Regions from separate parts of the Aureimonas populi genome, predicted to be linked through region 2. Evidence: riboswitches for the same ligand, from Rfam matches in the RefSeq annotation. Region 2 holds a riboswitch; the other holds the start of a gene.
What was found. Region 2 has a riboswitch for thiamine pyrophosphate ahead of J7654_RS04985 (YkoF family thiamine/hydroxymethylpyrimidine-binding protein). Riboswitches for the same ligand answer to the same signal wherever they lie in the genome.

Region 1 (4,203 bases), 650 kb from region 2:
CCGCATCGCGCGGCGGGGCGAGGACGAGCGTTCCCGCGCGGCCGACGAGGCCGGGCAGCGCCTCCTCCCACCAGTCGGCGGCGCGAAGGCCGAGGCGCGTCACCGCCTCGGGCGCGGATTCGCCCTCGCAGAAGGGCGCGAGCATCCCGCCCGCGAGGCCCGAGGCGCCGGCCCCCGGCGAGGCCGCGCGCTCGCGCAGCTCCACCGCGAGGCCGTGGCGGCAAAGCTCGCGGGCGGCCGCGAGCCCCGCCACGCCCGCGCCCCGCACCAGGACGCGCCCCGTCATCGCGCTGCCTTTGCCTCGACCGGCATGTAGAGATCGCCGTTCTCGCGATACTGGCTGGCCATCTCGGCCATGCCCTCGCGCGCCTTCGCCTCGGCGCGGATGTCGTGGCTGATCTTCATGGAGCAGAATCTGGGGCCGCACATGGAGCAGAAATGCGCCACCTTGTGCGCCTCCTTCGGCAGCGTCCGGTCGTGGAAGCCGCGCGCCGTCCCGGGGTCGAGGGAGAGGTTGAACTGGTCCTCCCAGCGGAACTCGAAGCGGGCCCGGCTGAGCGCGTCGTCGCGGATGCGGGCCGCCGGATGGCCCTTGGCGAGGTCGGCGGCGTGGGCGGCGATCTTGTAGGTGATCACCCCCGTCTTCACGTCGTCGCGGTCGGGCAGGCCCAGATGCTCCTTGGGCGTGACGTAGCAGAGCATGGCCGTGCCGAACCAGCCGATCATGGCGGCGCCGATGCCGCTGGTGATGTGGTCGTAGCCCGGCGCGATGTCGGTGGTCAGCGGCCCGAGCGTGTAGAAGGGGGCCTCGCCGCAGACCTCCAGCTGCTTGTCCATGTTCTCGCGGATCTTGTGCATCGGCACATGGCCGGGGCCCTCGATCATCACCTGGCAGTCGCGGTTCCAGGCGATCCTCGTCAGCTCCCCCAGCGTCTCCAGCTCGGCGAACTGCGCCGCGTCGTTGGCGTCGGCGATGGAGCCCGGCCGCAGCCCGTCGCCCAGCGAGAAGGTGACGTCATAGGCGCGGGCAATGTCGCAGATCTCCTCGAAATGCTCGTAGAGGAAGCTCTCGCGGTGGTGGTGCAGGCACCATTTGGCCATGATCGACCCGCCCCGGCTGACGATGCCGGTGACGCGGTCGATGGTGAGCGGGATGTAGGCGAGGCGTACGCCGGCGTGGATGGTGAAATAGTCCACGCCCTGCTCGGCCTGTTCGATCAAAGTGTCGCGGAAGATCTCCCAGCTCAGCGCCTCGGCCACGCCGCCCACCTTTTCCAGCGCCTGGTAGATCGGCACGGTGCCGATGGGCACGGGCGAATTGCGGACGATCCATTCGCGGATATTGTGGATGTTGCGGCCCGTGGAGAGGTCCATCACCGTGTCGGCGCCCCAGCGGATGGCCCACACCATCTTCTCCACCTCCTCGGCCATGGAGGAGGTGACGGCGGAATTGCCGATATTGGCGTTGATCTTCACCAGGAAGTTGCGGCCAATGATCATCGGCTCGATCTCGGGATGGTTGATATTGGCCGGAATGACGGCGCGGCCGCGCGCCACCTCCTCGCGCACGAATTCGGGCGTGACGGCGTCGGGGATCGAAGCGCCGAAGCTCTCGCCGTCCCCCGCCTCGCACGCGGCCTGCCGGCCGAGATTCTCGCGAATGGCGACGAACTCCATCTCCGGCGTGACGATGCCGGCCCGCGCATAGGCGAGCTGCGTGACGGCCCGGCCGCCCCGGGCGCGAAAGGGGCGCGGGAGGGCGGGGAAGGGGGGCGTCAGTCGGTCGGGCGCCACGAAGCCGTTGTCGGCGGGCGTGACGAGGCGCCCCTCATAGGCCTCCACGTCGCCGCGCCCCTCGATCCAGGGCCGGCGAAGGGGCGCAAGGCCGCGCTCGATGGCGATCCGGGCCGCCGGGTCGGTGTAGGGGCCGGAGGAATCGTAGAGGGTGACGGGCGGCTCGCCGGCGCTCGGATGAAGCGCGACCTGCCGGAACGGCACGCGCAGGCCCGGATGGATCGCCCCCTCCCGGAAGATCTTGGCGGATGCGGGCAGGGGGCCCGTCGAAACGGCCGGGCTCCCGGTTTCGAAAGGGGTCTTGCTTGGGTTCGACGTCATGGATCAAGGCTCCTCGCAGGCAGCGACGAGACCCAGCTCTGACGGAATGGGGAAAGAATGCGCGGCACGAACCACGCATGCGCGGCCGCCCGGCATTCGGCACCATCCCTACGCCAGTATGAACTGGATCAGGTTCAACGGGTCACTGCGCTGCCTTGCGGCCAGCAGTATCTCAGCCCCTTGTCGGGACCCCCCTGGTGAGGCCCACAGGATGCAGGGCGGGCGCGATGCTTGTCAACCGGAGCCGCCCCGGCGGGCGAAACGCCTGGAAAGCTCAACGCTTCGGCAAGTGACGCGGAAAGGGGCGGCGATCTGCCGCAACTACGGGCGACTCTTATCGGAAACATTGTTGACGATAGGAAACTTCAGGCGCAGGCTGCGTCCCTCATCCCCGGGACAGTGGAGCGCCCTCGATGGATCGTGCCGCCCATGCGCTGGAGGCCAGGAGCCTCAGTCGGGAGTTCAACGGCTTCTTCGCCGTGCGCGACGTCGACTTCCGGCTGCGACGCGGCAGCATGCATGCGGTGATCGGCCCGAACGGCGCGGGAAAGACCACGCTGTTCAACCTTCTCACCAAATATCTGGCGCCCTCGCACGGTTCGATCCTGCACGAGGGCGAGGACGTGACCCGGCTGGGCATGGCGGCCATGGCCAAGCGCGGCGTGGCGCGCTCGTTCCAGATCTCGGCTGTGTTCTCCGGGCTTTCGGTGCGCGAGAATGTGGAGCTGGCGCTCCTGCGCGGCCGGGGCCTCGGCTGGAGCCTTCTCGGCCGCATCTCCTCCCACCCGGCGCTGATCGACGAGGCCGACGCGCTGCTGCGCCGCTTCGGCCTTTCCGAGCAAGCCGATGCGCTGGCGGGAAACCTCTCCTACGGGCGCAAGCGGGTGCTGGAGCTGGCCACCACGCTGGCACTGGAGCCGAGCGTGCTGCTGCTCGACGAGCCCATGGCAGGGCTGGGGCGCGAGGACATCGAGCGCGTGACGGGCCTGATCCGCGAGATGGGCGAGGGGCGCACCGTGCTGCTCGTGGAGCACAACATGAAGGTGGTGGCCGAGCTGGCCGACACGATCACCGTGATGGTGCGCGGGCAGGTCCTGGCGGAGGGCACCTACGAGGCGGTGTCCTCACGGCCCGACGTCATGGCCGCCTATACGGGGGAAGCCCATGGCTGAGACATTGCGCGTTTCCGGGCTGGAGGCCTGGTACGGCGAATCCAAGGTCCTGCACGGCATGGAGTTTTGCGTCCGCGCCGGCGAGGTCGTCACCCTTCTGGGGCGCAACGGCGCGGGCAAGACGACGACGCTCAAATCCATCATGGGCCTGATGGACCGGCGCGCCGGCTCCATCCGCCTCGACGGCGCCGAGATCGTCGCCGCGCCCCCTTACGAGATCGCGCGCAAGGGCATTGCCTTCTGCCCGGAGGAGCGCGGCATCTTCTCCAGCCTCAGCGTGCGCGAGAACCTGATGCTGCCGCCAAGGGTCGCCGAGGGCGGCCTGCCGATCGAGCGCATCCTGGAGCTGTTCCCCAATCTGAAGGAGCGGCTGGACAGCCAGGGCACCAAGCTCTCGGGCGGCGAGCAGCAGATGCTGGCGCTGGGGCGCATCCTGCACACAGGCGCGCGCATCCTGCTCCTCGACGAACCGACCGAGGGGCTGGCGCCGGTCATCATCCAGGAGATCGGGCGCACCATCGCGGAGCTCAAGGCGCTCGGCTTCACCATCCTCCTGGTGGAGCAGAATGTCGGCTTCGCCTCGGCCCTGGCCGACCGGCACTACGTCGTCGAGCTGGGCCGCGTGGTGGACGAGATCCCCGGCTCGGAGCTGGAGAGCCGGCTCGGCACCATCAAGAGCTATCTGGGTCTCTGACGGAAAACCAAAGGACAGGCCGCATGACCACCATCCTCGGAGTTCCCTCGGCCGTGCTCTTCGGGCAGCTCCTGCTCGGGCTGATCAACGGTGCGTTCTACGCCATGATGAGCCTCGGGCTGGCCGTCATCTTCGGCATGCTGAACATCGTGAACTTCGCCCACGGCGCGCAGTACATGATGGGCGCCATGGTCGCCTGGGCCCTGCTCCACTTCCTCGGCA
Region 2 (4,203 bases):
CGCCCTCGGCCGCCTTCTGGTTCGGCACGGACGAGCTGGGCCGCGACATCTTCTCGCGGATGCTCTACGGCGCGCGTGCCTCGCTGATGGCGGGCGTCGTCTCGGTCGGCATCGCGGTGGCCATCGGCGTGCCGCTGGGGCTGGTGGCGGGCTATTTCGGCTCCTGGACGGACATGGTCATCTCGCGCTTCACAGACGCGCTCCTGGCCATCCCCTTCCTGATCCTGGCCATCGCGCTCGCCGCCTTCCTCGGCCCCTCCCTCACCAACGCGATGATCGCCATCGGCCTGTCGGCCGTGCCCATCTTCATCCGCATCACCCGCGCGCAGACGCTCTCGGTGAAGGCGGAGGACTATGTGGAGGGCGCGCGGGCCATCGGCCTGCCGAATGTCTGGATCATCGTGCGCTACGTGTTCCCCAACACGCTGCCGCCCATCATCGTGCAGGCCAGCCTCACCATCGCCGCCGCCATCATCGCGGAGGCCTCGCTCTCCTTCCTCGGCCTCGGCCAGCAGCCGCCCAATCCCTCCTGGGGCTCGATGCTGAACACGGCCAAGAACTTCATGAGCCAGGCGCCCACCATGTCCGTGTTCCCGGGCGCGGCGATCTTCCTCGTGGTGCTGGGCTTCAACCTCCTCGGCGACGGCCTGCGCGACGCGCTCGACCCGCGCGAGATCTAGAAAACAAGCGAGCAGCGTTCATGTTCACCACCCGTCCCGAACTCCTCGGCACCTTCGGCGCCGTCACCTCCACCCACTGGCTGGCGAGCGCGAGCGGCATGTCGCTGCTGGAGCGCGGCGGCAACGCCTTCGACGCCGGCATCGCGAGCGCCTTCGTGCTTCAGGTGGTGGAGCCGCATCTCGTCGGCCCCGGCGGCGACGTGCCCATCCTGTTCCATTCGGCCAGGACCGGCAGGACCGAGGTCCTGTGCGGGCAGGGTCCGGCGCCCGCCGGCGCCACGATCGAGCACTACCGCGCCGAGGGCCTGGCGCTGATCCCCGGCAACGGCCTGCTCGCCACCGTCATTCCCGGCGCCTTCGACGCCTGGATGACGCTCCTGCGCGACCACGGCTCCATGAGCCTGCGCGACGTGCTGGAGCCCGCGATTTATTACGCCGAGCACGGCCACCCGATGCTGGCGCGCGTGGCCAACACCATCGCCGGGCTGAAGGACTTCTTCGAGGCCGAGTGGCCCACCACGGCCGCGCTCTACGTGCCCGGCGGAGCGCTGCCGCAGGCCCGCCGCCTCTTCCGCAACGCGCCGCTCGCCGCCACCTGGAAGCGCGTCCTGAAGGAGGCCGAGAGCGCCGGGGGCAGCCGCGAGCGCCAGATCGAGAAGGCCCGCGAGGCCTTCTACAAGGGCTTCGTGGCCGAGGCGATCGACGCATTCGCCCGGACGAACGAGGTGATGGACCAGAGCGGCGCGCGCCATCGCGGCGTCATCACCGCGGACGACATGGCGGGGTGGGAGGCGAGCTACGAGGCGCCCGCCACGCTCGACTACGGCGATTTCCGCGTCGCCAAGACCGGGCCCTGGGGCCAGGGGCCGGTCTTCCTCCAGACCCTCTCGATCCTGAAGAATTTCGACCTCGCCGCCATGGGGCCGGCCTCGGCCGACTTCATCCACACGCTGAGCGAGGCCATGAAGCTCGCCTTCGCCGACCGCGAGGCCTATTACGGCGACCCGGCCTTCGTGGACGTGCCGCTGGAGGCGCTGCTGTCGGACGCCTATGGCGCGCGGCGGGCGGAGCTGGTGGGCGCGCAGGCCTCGCGCGACCTGCGCCCCGGCACCGTGCCGGGCTACGAGGACCAGGTGGCCCGCGTCGTGGAAGCGCTGGAGCGCCTCTCCAAGGTCGGCACCGCCTCGGCCGCCAACGAGCCGACGACCGCCGAGATGCGCTCGGCCCGGCGCGGCGACACGGTGCATGTCGATGCCGTGGACCGCTGGGGCAACATGATGGCGGCCATGCCCTCCGGCGGCTGGTTCCAGTCCTCGCCCGTCATCCCCGAGCTCGGCTTCATGCTCAACACGCGCGCGCAGATGTTCTGGCTGGAGGAGGGGCTGCCGGCCTCGCTGGCGCCGGGCAAGCGCCCGCGCACCACGCTCACCCCCACCTTGGCGGAGAAGGACGGCAAGCCCTACATGGTCTTCGGCTCGCCGGGCGGCGACCAGCAGGAGCAGTGGCAGCTCCTGCTCTTCCTGCGCCATGCGCATCACGGGCTGAACCTGCAGGAGGCCATCGACCTGCCGATGAGCCACACGGCCCACTTCCCCTCCTCCTTCTACCCGCGCGAGCGCCGGCCGGGGAACCTCACCATCGAGGAGAGCTTCGGCGAGGTGGTGCTGGCGGACCTTGCCCGGCGCGGCCACGATGTGGAGCGGGCTCCCGCCTGGACGGTGGGGCGGCTCGTGGCCGCCGCGCGCGACGCGGACGGGCTCATCCACGCCGCCGCCACCCCGCGCCTGATGCAGGCCTACGCCATCGCGCGCTGAGCCCGCCCGCCTTCGCCGTTGCGCGCGGGCGGGCGAGCCTGTAGAAGCCGGGCCATGAACAGGGGTGCTCCGTCAGGCCGGGGCTGAGAGGAGGGCGCCAGGCCCTCAAACCCTTCAAGCTGATCTGGGTAATGCCAGCGGAGCGAGGGCAAGGCCGATGTTTTCGGGCGCGCAGATGTCCCTTTACCCGATGACGGACGATTTCGTCCCCGTCATCCTCGGCGCCCTCTCGGCGCTCGATCCCTATCGGGACCGTTTCCGCATCGAGACGGACGACCTGTCCACGCTGCTCGTCGGCCCGCCGGGCGAGCTGTTTCCCGCCATGCGCGACCTCTTCGTGGCGGCGGCCGGCACGGGCCGGCACACCGTCCTGTCTGCCACCGTCTCGCGCGGCTGCCCGGGGGAGCCGGACGCCGACATCTGCACGCCGGCCGAAGGCTTCACCGTCCTCGGAAGCCTGGAGGAGCGGGTGGCGCAAAGCCTGGCCGCCGTCGGTGCCGCGCGGGAAACGGGCCGGCGCGTGGCGGCGCAGTTCTCCTACTATCCGCTGGGCGCGGGCCGCCACATGGACGAGATCTACGCCTGCATCGACTTCCTGAAGGCGTCGGGCGTCTTCGGCCGCTCCAAGAACTTCTGCACCCGGCTCGACGGCGACGCCGGCCCGGTCTTCGAGACGCTGGCGCAGGCCTTCCTGCGCTTCGCGCCGGCCGAGGCGCATCTGGCGCTCGACCTCACCGTCTCGGCCAACAGCCCCTCGGCGGCCGCCCGGCCCTGAGCGGCCCTGCCTCCTGCCCCGCCTTACGCCCCCCGGGAGAATGCCGCCATGCGCTGGACCTTGCGCGAAACCCTGATCATCGCCGTGCTCGGCGCCGTCTTCGCCGTTCTCTATCTCGCCTGGGTGCAGCTCTGGCTGGTGGCGCAGGCTGCCTTCGGGGCAATCTCCATGGACGTGTTCATGGGCTTCTGGTTCATCGCCTCCATGGTGGCCGCCGCCATCGTGCGCAAGCCCGGCGTCGCCTTCGGGGCCGAGGTGCTGGCCGCCGCCGTGCAGATCCTTCTCGGCAGCCCGGCGGGGCTCCTGCTCATCGTCACCGGCATGGTGCAGGGGGCCGGCGCGGAGCTGGTCTTCGCGCTGACGCGCTGGCGCAGCTACAGCCTGCCCGTCCTGATGGCGGCGGGCGTGGGCGCCGCCGTCTTCAGCTTCGCCTATACCTGGGTGCGCTTCGACTACGGCGCGCTGGAGCCCGGCCTCATCGTCACCATGTTCGTGCTGCGCTGCCTGTCCGGCGCGCTGCTCGGCGGGCTTCTGGGCCACGCCATCGTCCAGGCGCTCTACAGGACCGGCGTCCTGCACGGGCTGCGGATCGACGAGGACCGGCGGGCCGGCCGTGCCTGAGGGCCCGGCCGGGGCTCCCGGCCCGGCGGCGGAATGGCGGGGCGTCTCCATCGCCTTCCCCCATGCCGGACGCGCCGCCGTGGGGCCCGTCTCGCTCGCCCTCGCGCGGGGGGAGCGCGTCCTCCTGCTCGGCCCCTCCGGCTCCGGCAAGTCCTCGCTGCTGCTCGCGCTCACCGGCCTCGTGCCGCACTCGGTGCCGGCTACGGTCGAGGGCGAGACCTTCATCCTCGGCGCGCCCTCCGCCTCGCGCCCGCCGGCCGGATGGTCCGACGCGGTGGCGCATTACTTCCAGGACGCGGACCAGGTCCTGTGC

Region 1: it holds a riboswitch for thiamine pyrophosphate, as region 2 does, so the genes downstream of both, thiC (phosphomethylpyrimidine synthase ThiC) here and J7654_RS04985 (YkoF family thiamine/hydroxymethylpyrimidine-binding protein) in region 2, are expected to answer to the same signal.

Annotation. Positions count from the first base shown of each region.
Region 1 is NZ_CP072611.1:425,982-430,184, reverse strand. Features, by position in the region: gene thiO (glycine oxidase ThiO) at 1-286, opposite strand, end outside; gene thiC (phosphomethylpyrimidine synthase ThiC) at 283-2,115, opposite strand; TPP riboswitch at 2,203-2,321, opposite strand; gene J7654_RS01930 (ABC transporter ATP-binding protein) at 2,529-3,287, shown strand; gene J7654_RS01925 (ABC transporter ATP-binding protein) at 3,280-3,981, shown strand; partial or broken gene J7654_RS18450 (branched-chain amino acid ABC transporter permease) at 4,005-4,203, shown strand, end outside.
Region 2 is NZ_CP072611.1:1,073,655-1,077,857, reverse strand. Features, by position in the region: gene J7654_RS04995 (ABC transporter permease) at 1-680, shown strand, start outside; gene J7654_RS04990 (gamma-glutamyltransferase family protein) at 701-2,494, shown strand; TPP riboswitch at 2,545-2,657, shown strand; gene J7654_RS04985 (YkoF family thiamine/hydroxymethylpyrimidine-binding protein) at 2,652-3,269, shown strand; gene J7654_RS04980 (ECF transporter S component) at 3,318-3,890, shown strand; gene J7654_RS04975 (ABC transporter ATP-binding protein) at 3,883-4,203, shown strand, end outside.